3 regions of the Enterobacter sp. QK-SA4 genome follow, and region 2 is predicted to be linked to each of the others. Evidence: predicted binding sites of a transcription regulator. Region 2 holds the regulator's gene; each other region holds the start of a gene.
The links. The regulator PurR, encoded in region 2, represses purine synthesis genes. The targets are predictions, from matches to a motif close to CANGCAAACGTTTGCNTG.
Positions count from the first base shown of each region.

Region 1 (6,477 bases), 1.2 Mb from region 2:
TGGGTTAATAACCAACGTCCGATAATGACTTTCTGCTGGTTACCGCCTGACAGCGAACCAATTTGGGTGCGGTGCCCTGGCGTTTTCACGCGCATGGAGTCAATAACCCATTGGGTATCGCTCTTCATGCGGGAGTTATCCAGCAGTCCGACTTTGTTTTTGTAATTGCGAATGTTAGAAATTAACGAGTTAAAGTTAATATCCAGATAGGCATAAATACCGGTCGAACGACGCTCTTCCGTCACCAGCGCAAAACCATTATTAATGGCTTCGTTGGCGTTGTGGTTGTTAATTTTCTTACCGTGCAGCGTAATAGTGCCTTCGGCTTTTTCACGGATACCGAACAGGGTTTCCACGATGTCGGTACGTTTTGCCCCGACCAGACCAGCAATCCCCAGGATTTCGCCCTTATGCAGGTCGAAGGAGACATCGCGAATAGACGGCTGACGTAACGAGGTCAGATTACGCACTTCCAGGATCACTTCGCCCGGCTTGTTTTCTTTGTCCGGGAAGCGCTGGTTCAGGGAACGGCCGACCATCATGGCGATGATCTTGTCCATGTCCAGCCCTTCCAGCGGCTGCGTGGCAATCCACTGACCGTCGCGCAGGATGGTAATCTCATCGCACAGCTGGAAGATCTCTTCCATTTTGTGGGAGATATACACAATGCCGCAGCCGCGATCTTTTAGCTTACGAATAATGGTAAAAAGGTGATTAACCTCTTTTTCCGTTAATGACGATGTCGGTTCGTCCATGATGACGATTTTCGCATCATAGGAAAACGCTTTGGCGATTTCGATCATCTGCATCTGGGAGACGGATAATGTTCCCACGCGGGCGCGCGGATCGATATCAATATCCAGCTCGTCAAAAATCGCTTTGGTGTCGCGATACATTTTGTCCTGATCGACAAAGACACCCTTGGTTGGATAACGCCCCAACCACATGTTATCCATGACTGAACGCTGCAGCACCAGGTTTAATTCCTGGTGAACCATCGAGATACCGTTTTCCAGTGCTTCTTTCGCTGAATGGAAATCGATCTCTTTCCCCTGAAAAAGAATGCTGCCAGAATCTTTTTGATAGATCCCAAAAAGACATTTTAATAATGTTGATTTACCCGCACCGTTCTCCCCCATCAGGGCATGAATAGAGTGAGGACGAACTTTTAAATTAACATTATCGAGTGCCTTAACGCCGGGAAATGACTTGTTGATACCGCTCATTTCCAACAGGTATTCACCGGATGACTGAGTATTTGTGCTGACCATAATTATACCTTGTTGGCCTCGCATATCGCGTTATAAAAGGGCGCAACGAATTGCGCCCAGTGGAGACAGTACCGCTAACTTATTTACCGATAAACTCAGCCAGGTTGGACTGGTCTACGCCCACGTAAGGTACGCGAACGATTTTGTTTTCAATTTTCCAGCTGGTGCCATCAGCCGCGCCTTTGCCATCGGCCAGGTTTTTCGCCAGATCGAAGGTCGCTTTCGCCTGGTTGTTGGCATCGTTCAGAACGGTACCGGCCATCGCACCGGATTTAACCAGCGCCAGCGCTTCTGGCAGTGCATCTACGCCGAATACCGGGATGGAGGATTTGTTGTGTGCTTTCAGCGCTTCTACCGCACCCATTGCCATCGCATCGTTGTTGGCGATAACCACTTCGATTTTGTTCGCGTTAGGGCCGGACAGCCACGCGTCCATCTTATCTTTCGCCTGAGCGGTATCCCACATCGCGGTATCTAACGCCAGCTGCTGGGTTTTCAAACCCTTGTCGTTCAGCTCTTTGATAACGTAAGTGGTACGGGCTTCAGCATCCGGGTGGCCTGGTTCGCCTTTCAGCAGCACGAACTGAATCTGACCGTCTTTGTTCAGGTCCCAGTTCGGGTTCGCCGCCCAGTGTTTCGCGATCAGATCGCCCTGAATAATACCGGACTCTTTGGAGTCGGTACCGACGTAATACGCTTTGTCGTAGCTATCCAGCGCCTTACGGGAAGGTTCTTTGTTGAAGAAGACGATTGGCACGTTCTGGCCGCGCGCTTTTTCAATAACCGTGCCTGCTGCAGCCGGGTCAACCAGGTTGATGGCCAGGGCTTTCACGCCTTTCGCCAGCAGAACGTCGATCTGGTCGTTCTGTTTGGACTGGTCGTTCTGGGAGTCGTTCATCAGCAGCTGAACGTCTGGCGCTGCTTTCGCATCTTTCTCAATCGCTTTACGTACAACAGACATGAAGTTGTCGTCGTATTTATAGATGGTCACACCAATACGGGTATCCGCAGCGTGCGCTGCTGCACCAAAAAGCATGCTTGCCATTACGGCAGACAGGGTCAACACCTTCTTATTCATGGTATCTCCGGTTTTTTATGCAGGGTAGTTCTTGTGAATAACGATCGGCGGGCAGGTGTTAATAAAACGTTACTGACAGCCGAAGTTCACTTATAAAATTTCTATCTTCCGTGTTCGGTAACGCTCCAGAAATGCGTTTTATTCGTTGTTTGCGGCACATTGGCTATAGTGAAAGTGAATAATCACCGTTACATAGCGTTTCAGCCCCTAAAACGCTGACATCATAGTCAGCGCCTTGTTAAGATACTGTGAATTTACTCACAGATTGAAAACGGTTACATCACCTGATGTAATCAGTTAGTGATCGGAACCACAATTTGCCGGGCCGCGACGGAGTGCCGACGCACTAAAGTCGGCATGAAACAGTGCGTTGCGCCCGGATCCAGCAGCCCTGCCGCCCCCTGTAACGCCAGCTCAGTCGCCAGTTTCGCCATAGAGGCAATGGGGTAACGCACCGTTGTCAGCTGCGGGTCGGTGTAACGGGCAATCGGAATATCATCAAAACCAATGAGTGATAAATGCTGTGGCACCGCAATGCCGTTATCTTTCAGCGCCGCCAGGGCGCCTGCCGCCATGCTGTCGTTATAGGCAAACACCGCAGTAAGCTGCAGATTGCGGCCCAGCAGCTCCACCATTGCCGCCTCGCCGCCCTGCATGTCCGGCGTACCGGTGCCCGTCCAGCTTTCTGACGGCGTAATGCCGTGCTCTTTCAGGGCGTTTTGCCACCCCTCGCGCCGCAGGTCGTCATCTTCAATATGATGGCTGGAGGCCAGATAACCGATCCGCTGATGCCCGTTGTTGATGAGCATTTTCGTCGCCATCATGGCGCCGCTGACGTTATCCAGCCCGACGCAGCGGTGGGCATAGCCGGGGACGATGCGGTTGATCAGCACCATGCCCGGGATCTGATCCATAAAGCCGGTTAGCTCTTCATCGCTCAAAGCTTTTGAGTGGACAATCAAGGCGTTACAGCGCTGGCGGATCAGCACTTCAATGGCATGTCGCTCCTTTTCCGCCTCATGATAGCTATTGCCGATCAGGACATATTTCTGATGCTGCTGGGCCACCACGTCGACCGCTTTGACCAGCGCGCCGAAAAAGGCATCCGAGACGTCCATCACCACCACGCCGATGGTGTCGCTGACCTGCGTCGCAAGCGCCTGGGCATTGGCATTTGGCCGGTACCCGAGCTGGGTCACGGCTTTCATTACGATTTCACGGGTTTCAGGGCTGACCAGCGCGCTATTGTTCAGCACGCGTGAGACGGTAGCCACAGAAACGCCCGCCTGACGGGCGACGTCACGAATGGTGATCATATTCACCATCCTTCAAAGGATTGCAGCAACTCACAGACACCCCCTGTGTTTAGCAAGGTGGCTATTTTGGCAGCGAGAGAGAGGGGACTACGTGAAGAAGCTCACACTCATGAAAACGCTTACATCCGTTTTGTTAATGATTGTGATCCAGATCGTTATCTGGATGTGTTCCTCAATGATACCCCTGAAGCATGTGCGGTTAACTGACGCCACACCCACTCCAGCGGTCCCTGGCGGAAATAGCGTAGCCAGAGAACAGAAAACGCCAGGTTAATCACCCAGACCGGAATAACAAACGCCAGCAGCGTGAGGCGGTCGAATTTCATAAACAGGCCAAATCGATAGAAAAGCGTGGTGCAGAGAAGCGTTTGCAGGAGGTAATTGCTCAACGCCATGCGGCCCACGCAGGCAATAGCGCTGACGATCCACAGGCGGGAAAGCGTTGGCCAGAAGCCATAGATCAGCGCCGCGTAGCCGATGGTCTGGAACGGCGCGCTCAGTTCGCGCGGCACCTGGAGCAGGAACGCGCACCAGCGGTAATCCCAGTGGATGTGCCACTGCGTGATTATCGCCGGGAGGTTAATCAGCACGCCGATCAGCACCAGCCCGACACCCGTTCGCCGATAGTGACGCAGGCTGAACTCCCCTTTCAGCCAGCCGGTGCGCATCAGTGACGCGCCCATCAGCATCATGCCCGCCAGCTGCCAGCCGTATTGCGCCCCCAGCGCAAGGAGGTTATCCCCCAGCATATCCGCGCGGTTGCTTATCGCTTCCGTACCGCCCTTCAGCTTCCAGTACTGTTCGTACTGCAGGTTAGCGGCATCCGGGATCCAGGAACGGTTCGTCGCTTCGCCGGAGATCGTCCCCAGCAGCAGCAGGACCCCAAGCCCCATGACGTAGAGCATCACGCCGGTGTTAAACAGGCTTTTTACGCTGTGCGCATCGCGAATCAGACGCCAGCAGATGAGCCCGACTAACCCATACGCGAGAAGAATATCGCCGTCCCAAAAGAACAGGCCGTGGATAAAACCGAGGAGAACCAGCAGAGTCAGGCGCGACTGGATCCAGCGCGTACCGCGTTTGAGGAGGAGTTGCAGACCTGCACCAAACAGCAGGGCAAACAGCGTGAGGAATTTAACCTGCGCGAAGAGATCGAGGACAGCCCAGGTCCAGGCATCGCTGCGCGTGATGTCGCCATACCAGGCAGGATTGAGGTAAGCCGCCTTCGGCAGGCCGAAGGCGCTGATATTAAGCAGCAGGATACCGAGAATGGCGACGCCGCGAACAAAATCGAGCGTGACGTTTCGCTCCATGGTTCCTGCCCTGTAAGACTTAGTTGTGGTGACGTACGGCGCGCAGGAACTCCTGGCGGGTATTCTGGCTAGATTTAAACAGGCCGCCCAGCGACGTCGTGGTCGTTGCACTGGTCGCATCACGCACGCCGCGCGCCTTCACGCAGTAGTGAACCGCATCGATAGAAACGGCCACGTTATTGGTGCCCAGCAGCGTTTGCAGCGCGGTCAGGATCTGCTGCGTCAGACGCTCCTGCACCTGCGGACGCTGGGCAAAGAACTGCACGATGCGGTTGATCTTCGACAGGCCAATCACCGTATCTTTTGGGATATACGCCACGGTCGCTTTACCGTCGATGGTCACGAAGTGGTGTTCGCAGGTGCTGGTCAGCGTGATATCGCGTACCGTCACCATCTCGTCCACTTTCATCTTGTTTTCAATGACGGTGATTTTCGGGAAGTTGGCGTAATCCAGCCCGGAGAAAATTTCGTCGACGTACATTTTCGCGATGCGGTGCGGCGTCTCCATCAGACTGTCGTCACTCAGATCGAGATTCAGCAGCTCCATGATCTCGGTCATATGACCGGCAATCAGACGCTTGCGGGTTTCATTGTCCAAATCCTGTACGGGCGGACGCAGTGGCGTTTCAAGACCGCGCGCAACCAGGGCTTCGTGGACCAGGGCAGCTTCTTTACTGAGTGATGACATTTTGTTCTCCTGCAGGTGTGGCGTCTTTTGCCCTCGTTGTGGCAAAAGTATGCGCTCATTGTGCGTGAGGCGGCGCACATAATCCAGTATTCACGACGATAATTATTGCAATTGCTGTTGCCTTTCAGCGTGACGATTCCAGACCAGCGCTCCGCCGACGAACAGCGCAACACCCGCCAGCCCCAGCGCGGGCTCCAGCCGGTGGGTAAGCCAGGTTGATAACGCCGAGGTCATCGGGCCAATCAATTGACCAATCGCATACCCGGTGGTGAGCAGGCCTGCCATATAGCGCGTATGGTTTGGCGCCAGCTCGCGGCCGTATAAAAGAGAGAGCTGCACGGCACACAAAAAACCGCCGCCCACCAGCAGCCCGCCCGTCAGCAAACCGCCAATCCCCGGCAGCAGCCAGGCCGCCAGCACGCCAGCCCCCTGTAACCACAGCACGATAGCCAGCCTGCGGTTAGCCGTTGAGGTGTGGCGTAAAAGAATACTGAGCGCAATGCCCACCACGGCGGCGATACCAAAAATCGGCCAGACAAACTGGGCAAACAGGCTGCCGGGAAAACGCACCGCCGCCATTTGTGACAGGAATGTCGCCGGGAGGATATAGCCAAACCCGGCCAGGCTGTAGCTCCAGACCAGGCGCTTTAAATCCGCCGTCAGCACCAGCGGCTCCGGCGCGGTGCCGGGGCGATGGAGCTGCCCGGATCGCGGCAGGTAGCGCGCCACCAGCGCAATCAGCACCAGCGCCAGCACGCCGTAGATTTGCCATGCCGCCCCGGCCGAAAGGGATTTCGCCTGGATATAGACG
Region 1 covers NZ_JBXFXH010000007.1:1,559,278-1,565,754, reverse strand. Annotated here, with positions in the region: gene mglA (galactose/methyl galactoside ABC transporter ATP-binding protein MglA) at 1-1,271, opposite strand, end outside; gene mglB (galactose/glucose ABC transporter substrate-binding protein MglB) at 1,351-2,349, opposite strand; gene galS (HTH-type transcriptional regulator GalS) at 2,643-3,665, opposite strand; gene yeiB (DUF418 domain-containing protein YeiB) at 3,821-4,978, opposite strand; gene folE (GTP cyclohydrolase I FolE) at 4,998-5,666, opposite strand; gene AC1VYI_RS09015 (YbfB/YjiJ family MFS transporter) at 5,769-6,477, opposite strand, start outside.
Region 1: the regulator PurR is predicted to act here: its motif matches at 3,774-3,791, upstream of galS (HTH-type transcriptional regulator GalS).

Region 2 (6,477 bases):
AAAATGCATCACGCGTAAAGGCCACAAGGCGAAATGCACGAAGGTCACGAAAATAGCTGAAGTGCATAAAGTGCGTGTACAGAAAGCGCAAAAAACCGCGATGAACAAACTGATGGGGCAGATTGGCAAACCTTATCACTGGGGTGGCAGTTCGCCGCGTACCGGGTTTGACTGCAGCGGCCTCGTCTATTACGCCTATAAAGATCTTGTCAAATTCCGCATTCCTCGTACCGCCAATGAGATGTACCACCTGCGCGATGCCTCACCGGTTGACCGCGGTGAGCTGGAAAACGGCGATCTGGTGTTCTTCCGCACTCAGGGTCGCGGCACGGCTGACCACGTTGGCGTGTATGTCGGCAACGGGAAGTTCATCCAGTCTCCACGTAGCGGCCAGGATATTCAGATCACCTCTCTCAGTGAAGACTACTGGGTACGCCACTACGTCGGCGCGCGTCGCGTGATGACGCCGAAAACCATTCGCTAACCCCTGCCCTGCCACATCCGTGGCAGGGTAAGTTCCTCTTTTGCATACCCTTTCAATTTGCTATCCTGTCCATGTTGTCTGTGTGGTTATTGGCAACACAAAATACAATAAGGAGAGAAGCAATGTCGTTCGAATTACCTGCACTACCGTATGCAAAAGACGCCCTGGCACCGCACATTTCTGCGGAAACCCTGGAATATCATTACGGCAAGCATCACCAGACGTACGTCACCAACCTGAACAATCTGATCAAGGGTACCGATTTTGAAGGCAAAACGCTGGAAGAGATCGTCCGCAGCTCAGAGGGTGGCGTGTTTAACAACGCGGCTCAGGTGTGGAACCACACCTTCTACTGGCACTGCCTGGCGCCGAATGCCGGCGGTGAACCTGCCGGTGAACTGGCTATCGCTATCAACGCCGCATTTGGCAGCTTCGCGGATTTCAAAGCGAAATTTACCGATGCAGCCATCAAGAACTTCGGTTCTGGCTGGACGTGGCTGGTTAAAGAGGCGGATGGCAAACTGGCTATCGTGTCCACTTCAAACGCGGGTACCCCGCTGACCACCAGCGCTAAGCCGCTGATGACAGTGGACGTATGGGAACACGCTTACTACATTGACTACCGCAACGCGCGTCCGAACTACCTGGAGCACTTCTGGGCACTGGTTAACTGGGACTTTGTTGCGAAGAACTTCGCCGCGTAAGAGACACGCAGAAGGGTTCGCCCTTCTGCGTTTTTGGTTTATTCCGCAGCGCAGGCTGCTTCAGGCTGTTTACGACCCGACATCATCACCAGCAGCAGGCCGAGCGCGGCAATAATCGCCCCCATCACAGGCACAAAGCTGTATCCCAGACCACCTGAAATCACGGCCCCACCGGCCGCGGCGCCCAGGGCATTACCCAGGTTAAACGCACCGATATTCACGGAAGATGAAAGTCCCGGCGCCTCGTGCGCGACACGCATCACGCGCATCTGCAGCGGCGGCACCACGGCGAAAGTGGCGGCTCCCCAGACGACCATCGCAATCGCGGCCCCAAACTCATTACGCGCCAGCCACGGAATGGCAACCATGATGACAATCAGCAGGGTTAAGAAGCCCTTAAGCGTCCCGCTCACGGAACGGTCGGCAAATTTCCCGCCGAGATAGTTGCCGATCGAGAAGCCCACGCCAATCAGCACCAGCATCGCGGTCACAAAGAGAGGCGTTGCGTGGGTGATGTCATGCAATACAGGTGAAATATAGGTGTAGAGGGTAAACATCGCCCCTGCCCCCAGCACGGTGGTCAGCAGCGCGGAGAGCACCTGCGGGCGCATCAGCACAGCCAGCTCTTTACGCACTTCCGGACGTTCTCCGGCGCTGCCTTTCGGCAGGGAGAAGAACAGCGCCACCATCGCAATCACGCCCAGCCCGGCCGTCGCCAGGAAGGACATACGCCAGCCGATCGCTTCCCCCAGCCAGGTTGCCGCAGGCACCCCGCCGATGTTGGCAATCGTTAGCCCCATAAACATGGTCGCCACGGCGCTCGCCTGCTTGTGTTTTGGCACCACGCTGGCTGCCACGACCGATCCCAGCCCGAAGAATGCGCCGTGATTAAGGCTGGTCAGAATACGCGATAGCATCAGGGTGGTGTAGTCTGGCGAAATGGCCGAAAGCACGTTGCCCAGGGTGAAAATCGCCATCAGGAAAATCAGCGCATTGCGGCGCGCGCGGTGCGAAAGCAGAAGCGTCGTCAGCGGCGCACCGACCATCACGCCGATAGCGTAGGCGCTAATTAACATCCCTGCCGCAGGGATAGAGACATCTACGCCCCGGGCAATAACAGGCAGTAACCCCATCGGGGAGAATTCAGTGGTGCCAATCCCAAAAGCGCCAATCGCCAGGGCCAGCAGGGGAAAATTGATTTTCATGCGTCAACTCCGGATGCCGTGTCATTTGGTGACACAGAACAAAGAAGCGGAAAGCATGACATCAATCACAAAAAATGAGAAGTTAACAAAATGGCAAAAGATTTTTGCCAGAGAAGTAACAATCCGGGGAGTCGGGAGGGAGAAGGCTCTCCCTCCGCGTAAATCAGTGCAGCGCAGCCGTCAGACCGGCCGCAACAATCAGAGCCAGCACAACAACGGTGGTGAACAGCGAAAACTTAAGATCGGAACTCATCAATTTTTCTCCTTTTAATCCCCACACGAAAAGTGAGCTTGCTCATTTTTGCACAGATTACGTCAAAAATCTTCCTGGATTTATACTGATAACCACTTTACCTCTTCCCCTTTTCATCAAGATAGGACAAAATTCCACGCTAAATTTATTAGCGTACCGGCCATTGACCCCCTCCTGACGTCCCGTGTCGTTTTCCCGGCGTGCCGCAATTCAAGATTGCGAGATAAGGGTGAGAGAAGGCAAACGTTTACCTTCAAGTTTTTCAGGAGCTTAGGATATGGTCTGGAGTGACATTTAATGGCAACAATTAAAGACGTAGCAAAACGCGCAAACGTTTCCACTACAACCGTATCACATGTAATTAACAAAACCCGCTTTGTGGCGGAAGAGACGCGCAACGCCGTCTGGGCAGCGATCAAAGAGCTGCACTATTCGCCAAGTGCGGTTGCGCGCAGCCTCAAGGTTAATCACACCAAGTCCATTGGATTACTGGCAACCAGCAGTGAAGCGGCCTATTTTGCCGAGATCATTGAAGCGGTCGAAAAGAACTGCTTCCAGAAAGGCTATACCCTGATTCTGGGCAACGCGTGGAACAGCATTGAAAAACAGCGTGCCTACCTGTCGATGATGGCGCAAAAGCGCGTTGATGGCCTGCTGGTGATGTGTTCCGAGTATCCGGAGTCCGTGCTGTCGATGCTGGAAGAGTATCGCCATATTCCGATGGTGGTGATGGACTGGGGCGAAGCGCGCGCAGACTTCACCGATTCCGTTATCGATAACGCCTTTGAAGGCGGCTATATGGCCGGTCGTTATTTGATCGAACGCGGTCACCGCGAGATTGGCGTGATCCCCGGTCCGCTGGAGCGCAACACCGGCGCGGGCCGTCTGGCCGGTTTTATGAAAGCGATGGAAGAAGCGTTGATCAACGTGCCGGAAAACTGGATTGTGCAGGGCGACTTTGAGCCGGAATCCGGCTACCGCGCGATGCAGCAGATCGTCTCCCAGCCTCACCGTCCAACCGCCGTCTTCTGCGGGGGCGACATCATGGCCATGGGCGCGCTCTGCGCTGCCGACGAGCTAGGCCTGCGCGTACCGCAGGATATTTCCGTGATCGGGTATGACAACGTGCGTAACGCGCGCTTCTTCACCCCGGCGCTGACCACCATTCACCAGCCAAAAGACTCGCTGGGCGAAACGGCCTTTAACATGCTGATGGACAGAATCGTCAACAAGCGTGAAGAGTCGCAGTCCATTGAAGTTCACCCGCGTCTTATCGAACGCCGTTCCGTTGCGGATGGTCCGTTCCGCGACTACCGTCGTTAATCGCTTTACGGGGGCCAGCTACGCTGGCTCCCGTAACCATTCCCGGTTCAGCGTTTCGCTGTCTCCCAGATAATCCAGCAGCCAGGCCATAGCAGGCGAGACATCATTTTGCTGCCATGTGAGGCAGCAGGCCGCATCCGGGAACGGATTCTCCAGCGTCAGCTCAACCCACTCTCCGGTATCGATGCGCGGACGCGCGAAATGAACGGGCACCATCGCGACGCACAGCCCGGCGCTGAGGCACGTCGCCGACGATTCCCAGTCAGGGGCCACCACCCGCCGCTGGTTGTCGAGAAGCCAGGTGATACGCTTGGGCAATGAACGGGACGTATCCTCCAGCACCAGCGACGGCCAGTTGCGCAGCGTGTCATCGCTCAGCGGCCCTTCCATCGCCGCCAGCGGATGATCGCTTGCCACCACGCATTTCCAGCTCAGCATTCCCATATCGCGAAAAGCGTAACGTCCCCCGACCGGGATCGCCTGCGTGGCCCCAATCGCCATCTCTGCCCTGCCGTCCGCCAGCGCATCCCAGACGCCGTTAAACACCTCCTGCGAGACCCGCAGCTCGACGTCAGAAAAATGACGGTAGAAATCGACGATCATCTGCCGGGTGCGCTCGGGTTTAACAATGTTATCCACCGCGATGGAAAGATGTCCCCGCCAGCCGTTAGCGATCTGCTGACACTGTTCGCGGGTGATCTGCATTTTTTTGATAACAGAACGCCCTTCTTTCAAAAACCACGCGCCTGCGGGCGTTAATTCCACATCGCGATGCCGCCGTTCAAACAGCGGAACCGCCAGCCACTCCTCCAGCTGGCGCACCGTGTAGCTGATGGCCGAAGGGACGCGGTGCAGCTCCTGCGCCGCACCGCTAAAGCTGCCGTTACGCGCAACAGCATCGACCACTTCAAGAGAATAATCTGACCACATTTTCTGCCTGCAAAATTTTTGAATGCACCCGCCAAATATTAGCGTTTCACAAGCGGCTTTGCACTCCCTACACTCAGCGCCAATGTATACCTGCCTCCTCAGGAGAATAAAATAATGCAACCCAGGAACGGTTTTTTAGTCTGGCTCGGCGGCTTGAGCGTGCTGGGCTTTTTGGCCACCGATATGTACCTGCCGGCGTTTGCCGCCATGCAGGAAGATTTACAAACGCCTGCCGCCGCCATCAGCGCCAGCCTGAGTTTATTCCTCGCCGGCTTTGCCTTCGCTCAGCTGCTCTGGGGACCGCTCTCGGATCGCTTTGGTCGTAAACCGGTACTGTTGCTGGGCCTGGCCATTTTTGCGGTGGGCTGCCTGGGAATGTTATGGGTACGCGATGCCACCTGGCTGCTGGTGCTGCGGTTTATTCAGGCCGTGGGCGTCTGTGCCGCGGCCGTGACCTGGCAGGCGCTGGTCACCGACTATTACCCGGCTAACCGCACAAACCGTATTTTCGCCACCATTATGCCGCTGGTGGGTCTCTCACCTGCCCTCGCTCCCCTGCTGGGCAGCTGGATCCTCGCGCATTTCGACTGGCAAGCCATTTTCGCCACGCTGTTTACCATTACTCTGGTACTGATGCTGCCAGCGTTCGCCCTCAAGCCCGCGCATAAAAAAGAAGCGCATGAAGAGGCGAAGCCGATTACCTTTACTTCCCTGCTCAGCGCCAAAGCGTATCGCGGGAATGTCCTGATCTATGCCGCCTGCTCGGCAAGCTTCTTCGCGTGGCTCACCGGCTCGCCGTTCATTCTGCACGATATGGGCTACAGCCCGGCAGCCATCGGCCTGAGCTATGTTCCGCAGACCATCGCGTTCCTGGTAGGCGGGTACGGCTGTCGCGCGGCGCTGCAAAAATGGGAAGGTCAGCAGATGCTGCCGTGGCTGCTGGTGTTGTATGCGCTGAGCGTTATCGGGACCTGGGCCGTTGGCTTTATTCCCGGTGCCGGTCTGGCTGAAATTTTGATCCCATTCTGCGTGATGGCCGTCGCGAACGGGGCGATTTACCCTATCGTTGTAGCCCAGGCGCTGCGTCCCTTCCCGCAGGCGACAGGCCGCGCCGCCGCGCTGCAGAACACCCTGCAGCTGGGGCTGTGCTTCCTGGCAAGCCTGGTGGTCTCGGCGCTGATTGCCACGCCGCTCCTGACCACCACCAGCGTGATGCTGGTGACCGTTGCGCTGGCGGTGTTGGGCTATCGCATGCAGGCAGCCGCGCAGCGTGTGCAGGCTAACCGCGCACAGGTTGAAACGTCACATGCCTGATTGCGCCAGAAATCATGTTAATTTTCAGTGATTAGGTTGCTAAGAATTTTCTGTTGAATCACCAAATTTTGAGGCCTATACTAAATTTGGTTCGATTAAATACGATAAATATTAAGTGTTAACGGGAGCCGGAGTGCTCCCGTTTTACCATGGAAGGCATTTCGGCAAGGGTTATCTCCCTTCCTCTGTTCTACGTCGGATATTAGCCTCGCGGTATTTACCGTGAGATTTCTCACAAACCAAAAAAAGCGTCTACGCTGTTTT
Region 2 covers NZ_JBXFXH010000007.1:2,750,941-2,757,417, forward strand. Annotated here, with positions in the region: gene AC1VYI_RS14750 (C40 family peptidase) at 1-484, shown strand, start outside; gene sodB (superoxide dismutase [Fe]) at 607-1,188, shown strand; gene AC1VYI_RS14760 (MFS transporter) at 1,227-2,393, opposite strand; gene cydH (cytochrome bd-I oxidase subunit CydH) at 2,557-2,646, opposite strand; gene purR (HTH-type transcriptional repressor PurR) at 2,944-3,969, shown strand; gene punR (DNA-binding transcriptional activator PunR) at 3,988-4,899, opposite strand; gene punC (purine nucleoside transporter PunC) at 5,014-6,213, shown strand.

Region 3 (6,477 bases), 360 kb from region 2:
CGATCCGCGTCAGGGCGTCGAGCGCGCCGAGCGGTTCATCAAGCAACAGCAGGCCCGGACGGTGAATTAGCGCACGCGCCAGCGCCACGCGCTGCTTCTGCCCACCCGAGAGGGCTGCCGGCCATTCGCCCGCACGATTTTCCAGCCCAACGGCGGCCAGCGCCTGGCGGGCTTCATCCCGCCAGCTGCCCTTAAGACCGAGCCCGACATTGTCGATAACCGTTTTCCACGGCAGCAGGCGTGCATCCTGAAACATCATGCGGGTATCGTCCTGAATATTCGAAAGCGGCGTCGTTCCTGCCAGAATGTCACCGCCGTTGGGGGCTTCCAGCCCGGCCAGAAGCCGTAGCAGGGTGCTCTTGCCGCCGCCGCTTCGCCCGACAACGGCCACAAATTGTCCGGCGGGAATGTGCAGATCCAACCCGTTAAGAATGGTGTTTTCGCCGTAGCGTTTGGTCACGCCGTTCAGCAGTAACGGCGTTCCCTGATTCAGTCGTGCAGTGTTCATGCTTTCGCCTCCTGAAGGGTATAGGCCGGGTTCCAGCGCAGCCAGCTGCGCTCCAGCCACTGGGCGCTGACGTCGGCGAGCTTGCCGAGCAGGGCATACAGAATGATGGCAACCACCACCACGTCCGTTTGCAGGAATTCGCGGGCGTTCATCGCCAGGTAGCCAATGCCTGAGTTGGCCGAGATGGTCTCTGCCACAATCAGCGTCAGCCACATCAGGCCGAGCGCAAAACGCACCCCGACCATAATGGAGGGCAGGGCGCCCGGCAGAATCACGTGAATAAAGAGAGAAAAACCCGATAAGCCGTAGCTGCGCGCCATCTCCACCAGACCGCGATCGATGTTGCGGATGCCGTGCCAGGTGTTGATGTAAATCGGGAACAGTGTGCCCAGCGCCACGAGGAAGATCTTGGCGCTCTCATCAATCCCAAACCACAGGATAACCAGCGGGATCAGCGCCAGATGCGGCACGTTGCGCAGCATCTGAATGGAGGTATCCAGCAGCCGCTCGCCCCAGCGGGAAAGGCCGCTGATCAAGCCCAGAACCAGACCGATGCTGCCGCCGATGGAAAACCCAATCACGGCGCGCCAGGAGCTGATCGCCAGATGCTGCCACAGCTCGCCGCTCACGCTCAGCGACCAGAACGCTTCTACGACGCCCTCCGGAGAGGGCAGAATGCGGCTCGACAGCCAGCCGGTGGATGACGCGAGCTGCCAGAGAGCCACAATGCCGACGGGTAAAAACCACGGCGCGGCGCGCAGCAGCCATTTTTGTGAGGTGGCAGACATGGTCGCTCCTTAGCTCTGTGCGGCTTTGCGTGGAATAAACTCGTTCGCCACGGCTTCGCCCTGAAGCTGAAGCCGCTGCGGCTGCGGAATCTCCGGGATGGCGACATCCAGATGCGGGAATAACAGCTCGCCCACCTTGTACGCCTCTTCAAGATGCGGGTAACCGGAGAGAATAAAGCTGTCGATACCCAGGTCTGCGTATTCATTAATCCGGGCGGCTACGGTCGGACCGTCGCCGACCAGCGCCGTGCCCGCACCGCCGCGCACCAGGCCGACGCCCGCCCACAGGTTCGGGCTGATCTCCAGATTCTCGCGCTTGCCGTTGTGCAGGGACGCCATTCGGTGCTGTCCGACGGAGTCGGTTTTGGCAAACGCGGCCTGCGCCCTGGCGATGGTCTCATCGTCCAGATGGGAAATCAGACGGTCGGCGGCCTGCCAGGCTTCTTCATTGGTTTCGCGCACGATTACGTGCAGGCGAATACCGAAGCGCACCTTGCGGCCATGGGCGGCCGCCTTCGCGCGTACCTGGGCAATTTTTTCTTTCACCAGCTCAGGCGGTTCGCCCCAGGTAAGATAGAGATCGACCTGCTCTGCCGCCAGATCCTGGGCCACATCCGACGATCCGCCAAAATAGAGCGGCGGGCGCGGCTGCTGAACCGGCGGGAAGTAGAGTTTCGCGTCACGAACGTGAATATGCTTGCCTTCAAAGGTGACGGTTTCACCTTCCAGCAGACGTCGCCAGACGCGGGTGAACTCGGCGGAGGCTTCGTAGCGCTCGGTATGGTCGAGGAACACCCCATCGCCCGCCAGCTCCTGCGGATCGCTGCCCGTCACCAGGTTAAACAGGGCGCGACCGTTGGACAGCCTGTCCAGCGTTGCCGCCTGACGCGCCGCCACGGTAGGGGAGACTACGCTCGGGCGTAAGGCAACCAGGAACTTCAGACGCTGGGTGACCGGGATCATCGATGCGGCCACCAGCCAGGCATCTTCACATGAACGTCCGGTCGGGATCAGCACCCCGGTGAAACCGATTCGGTCCGCCGCCTGCGCAATCTGCTGCAGGTAGCCGTGATCAACCGGGCGCGAGCCCTCTTCTGTACCAAGATAGTGTCCATCACCGTGGGTGGGTAAAAACCAGAAAAGATTCAGACTCATGATTTAGCTCCTTCTTTGCCTGCGGGCTGCCAGATGCGTTCGCGAATAGTCACCTGTTTTGGCACCAGGCGGTTTTGATAGAACAGGTCAGCCGTTTGTTGCTGAAGCGCGGCGACGTGCGCGTCCACGGGCGTGATGGTGGTCGGCGGACGGTGGTTGAGATAGCTCGCGATCACCGGCTCAGGTAAGCCCATGGTTTTCGCCAGCAGGGCAATGCTCTCCTGGCGCTGGGTCTGGGTCAGCGCATCGGCCTGGGTAAAGGTATCCAGTACGCCCTGAATAAATGCGCCGTTCTTTTCCGCGTAAGGACGCGCGGCCAGATAGAACGAACCGGTCTGCTTCAGCGTGGTACCGTCTTTCAGCACGCGAACGCCGCCCTGCAGCAATGCGGCGGAGTAGTACGGATCCCAGATGGCCCAGGCATCAACGTCCTTCTGCTGGAACGCGGCGCGGGCGTCGGCAGGCGTCAGGTAAACAGGCTGAATGTCAGTGAACTTCAGCCCGGCTTCCTGCAGGGCACGCAACAGCAGGTTGTGTGAGCTGGAACCTTTCTGGAAAGCCACTTTATGCCCTTTGAGGTCGGCGACGCTTTTAATGTCGCTGTTTTCAGGCACCAGAATCACTTCGGCCTTCGGTTTGGGTGGCTCAACGCCAACATAGACGAGGTCCGCTCCCGCCGCCTGGGCAAATATCGGCGGAATATCGCCCGTGCTGCCGAGATCGATACTGCCGACGTTCAGGGCCTCCAGCATCTGCGGGCCAGCAGGGAACTCCACCCAGGAGAATTTGGTGTTCGGGAAGCGTTTTTCCAGCAGCTGGTGGCTTTTCGCCAGCACCATGCTGACGCTGCCTTTCTGATAGCCAATGCGCAAACTTTCCGGAGCCGCTTCTGCGGCATGGGCCAGCGAGGTAAGCGCCATCAGACCTGCCAGGCCGATGCGGGTTAACGTTTTAAACATGTGCGACTCCTTGAGGCTGACCAAACGCCGGGGCCTGGATATCCCTGCGGTGCAGAGCGTGCCAGAAGGTTTCCAGAGCGTTATCGAGGCGGGTTTGCAGGTTGGGCGTAAAATGAGGTTTATGTTGATAATCGATAACCTGGGAGTCATCTGCGAAAACGCCGTGGAGGATCTCCTGCGCTTTCAGCGCGTTCAGCACCGGCTTCAGGGCATAATCCACGGCCAATAAATGGGCAACCGTACCGCCCGTTGCCAGCGGCAGCACGACTTTGCCGTCCAGCGCGCGCTCCGGAAGCAGATCGAGCAGGGTTTTCAGCGCCCCGGAAAAGGAGGCTTTATAAATAGGCGTTGCCACAATTAAGCCGTCAGCGCCGTTAAGCTGCTCGATCAGCGTTTTAAGCGCAGGGCTGTCGAAACGGGCATAGAGCAGATCTTCAGGTTCGAAGTTATGCAGGTTCCAGTGGCACACTTCCACATCCAGGGCATTGAGTTTTTCGCGGGCATATTCCAGCAGGGCGCTGGAGCGCGAAGGGAATCGTGGACTTCCAGCCAGGGTAATGACGCGCATACTTCCTCCTTATAACCAATTGTTTGCTTTTATCTAACATTCATAACAATTTTCAGGAGTGTGACACCGCGCGGTTATTCCACTAAATGATTTATCTGCAATTAAAATGCGAAAAAGTGCATAAGAAATAGACGGGAAGGTAAACGATTGCGTTTTGCGCTGATTTTTTGCCGCAGGTCAATTCCCTTTCGCGCGTGGATCGCCCATAATCCCCTCCCGGTTTGCACACCGGGAATCCAGGAGAGTTCATGTACTACCCCTTCGTTCGTAAAGCCCTTTTCCAGCTCGACCCTGAGCGCGCTCATGAATTTACATTCCAGCAATTACGTCGTATTACCGGAACGCCGCTGGCCGCTCTGGTGCGTCAGAATGTGCCGGAAAAACCTGTGCAGTGCATGGGTCTGACCTTTAAAAATCCGCTGGGTCTGGCGGCCGGTCTGGACAAAAATGGCGAGTGCATTGATGCCCTGGGCGCGATGGGCTTTGGCTCCATTGAAATCGGCACCGTCACGCCGCGCCCGCAGCCGGGAAATGACAAGCCGCGTCTGTTCCGCCTGGTTGAAGCCGAAGGGCTGATCAACCGCATGGGCTTTAATAACCTCGGTGTTGATCACCTGGTTGAGAACGTAAAAAAAGCCCATTTTGACGGGATATTAGGCATCAATATCGGCAAAAATAAAGACACGCCGGTTGAGCAGGGTAAAGATGACTATCTGATTTGTATGGAAAAAGTCTACGCCTATGCCGGTTATATCGCGGTGAATATTTCTTCACCCAATACTCCGGGTCTGCGTTCCTTACAATATGGCGAAGCGCTGGACGATCTTCTGAGTGCCATTAAAAATAAACAAAATGAACTCCAGACGATCCACCATAAATATGTTCCGGTCGCGGTTAAGATCGCCCCGGATCTTTCTCCTGAAGAATTGATCCAGGTTGCCGACAGTTTGGTTCGCCATAATATTGATGGTGTTATTGCGACCAATACCACTCTCGATCGTTCCCTCGTGCAGGGAATGAAAAACTGTGACGAAGCGGGTGGGTTAAGTGGACGTCCGGTGCAATTAAAAAGCACCGAAATTATTCGCGCCCTGTCTGCGGAATTAAAAGGACGTCTGCCGATTATTGGCGTCGGCGGCATTGACTCAGTGATTGCTGCGCGCGAGAAGATGGCGGCAGGTGCGTCACTGGTGCAAATCTATTCCGGCTTTATTTTTAAAGGACCGCCGCTGATTAAAGAAATCGTTACTCATATCTAATCTTTTCTCTTAATCAGACAACCAGGGCTTTATTTCCAGCCCTGGTTGTTTTATATTCCGTCACTGTTGCTTATTTAGTCATTATAGTCTTTTATTAATGGTGTTATAAACGAGGCGGCAAACAGGACATTTTTAGTACAGGACGTTTGGGGACGGGAGAGACACATGCGAATTAAACCTGACGATAACTGGCGCTGGTATTTTTGCGACGAGCATGACCGAATGATGCTCGATTTAGCCAATGGCATGTTGTTTCGTTCTCGTTTTGCCCGCCGAATGTTAACCCCGGATGCATTTTCCCCGTCGGGCTTTTGCGTTGACGATGCGGCGCTTTATTTCTCCTTTGAAGAAAAATGCCGGGATCTGGTGCTATCTAAAGAGCAGCGTGCCGAGCTGGTATTAAATGCGCTGGTGGCTATCCGCTTCCTGAAACCGCAAATGCCAAAAAGCTGGCATTTTCTTGCGCATGGTATGAGCTGGACCCCGGCAACGGGTGACGCGGCCAGCGTCAATCTGAGCGATACCGCAGAAGAGGTGAGCCTGCTGGTGGTTGAGCCAGGCGAAAATGCTGCGCTCTGCCTGCTGGCACAGCCCGGCGTAACCATTGCCGGGCGGACGATGCAGCTTGGCGATGCCATTAAAGTGATGAACGACAGGCTGAAGCCGCAGCTGCGGGTAGATTCCTTCAGCCTTGAACAGGCGGTTTAAGCTTCCAGCTGTACGGACGTTTTCGGTATGCAGCTACAGCACAGAATTGTGCCGTCATTTCCAATTGCCGATTTTTTCAGCGCACTGACCTCTCCATCCACCAGCCTGATGCGGCAGCATCCGCAAATGCCTGCGCGACAGGAATAGGGTACGCGAATACCTGCCTGCTCCAGTTGCTCCAGTAATACCTGCTGGTTGTTGCCACGGATGACGTTGCCCTGCCAGTGAATATCTACCGCAGAGGCGACATTCGTCACAACGTCGACCATTTCTTCTTCCTGACCTGAGCCGTACGCTTTTGCAGGCCCTCGGGCAAGAATTTCTACCTCATCACCGACGCGGATTGCGCCGCTGGAGCGCGGGATCAGGTTCTGGCCGAAATCCACATCGCCGTTGTCCTGCGCGGTGCGGAACGACTGCAGCGTCTTCAGCGGTTCGCCGGAAGGGTGTTTCTGACCTTTCTCAGGGCTCACCGTGGTGAAAATGCAGCGGCTGCAGGGTTTTACGACATCAAAGATGACGCTACCGATGC
Region 3 covers NZ_JBXFXH010000007.1:3,111,749-3,118,225, reverse strand. Annotated here, with positions in the region: gene ssuB (aliphatic sulfonates ABC transporter ATP-binding protein) at 1-508, opposite strand, end outside; gene ssuC (aliphatic sulfonate ABC transporter permease SsuC) at 505-1,296, opposite strand; gene ssuD (FMNH2-dependent alkanesulfonate monooxygenase) at 1,306-2,451, opposite strand; gene AC1VYI_RS16680 (sulfonate ABC transporter substrate-binding protein) at 2,448-3,410, opposite strand; gene ssuE (NADPH-dependent FMN reductase) at 3,403-3,978, opposite strand; gene pyrD (quinone-dependent dihydroorotate dehydrogenase) at 4,227-5,237, shown strand; gene zapC (cell division protein ZapC) at 5,403-5,945, shown strand; gene AC1VYI_RS16660 (YcbX family protein) at 5,942-6,477, opposite strand, start outside.
Region 3: the regulator PurR is predicted to act here: its motif matches at 4,115-4,132, upstream of pyrD (quinone-dependent dihydroorotate dehydrogenase).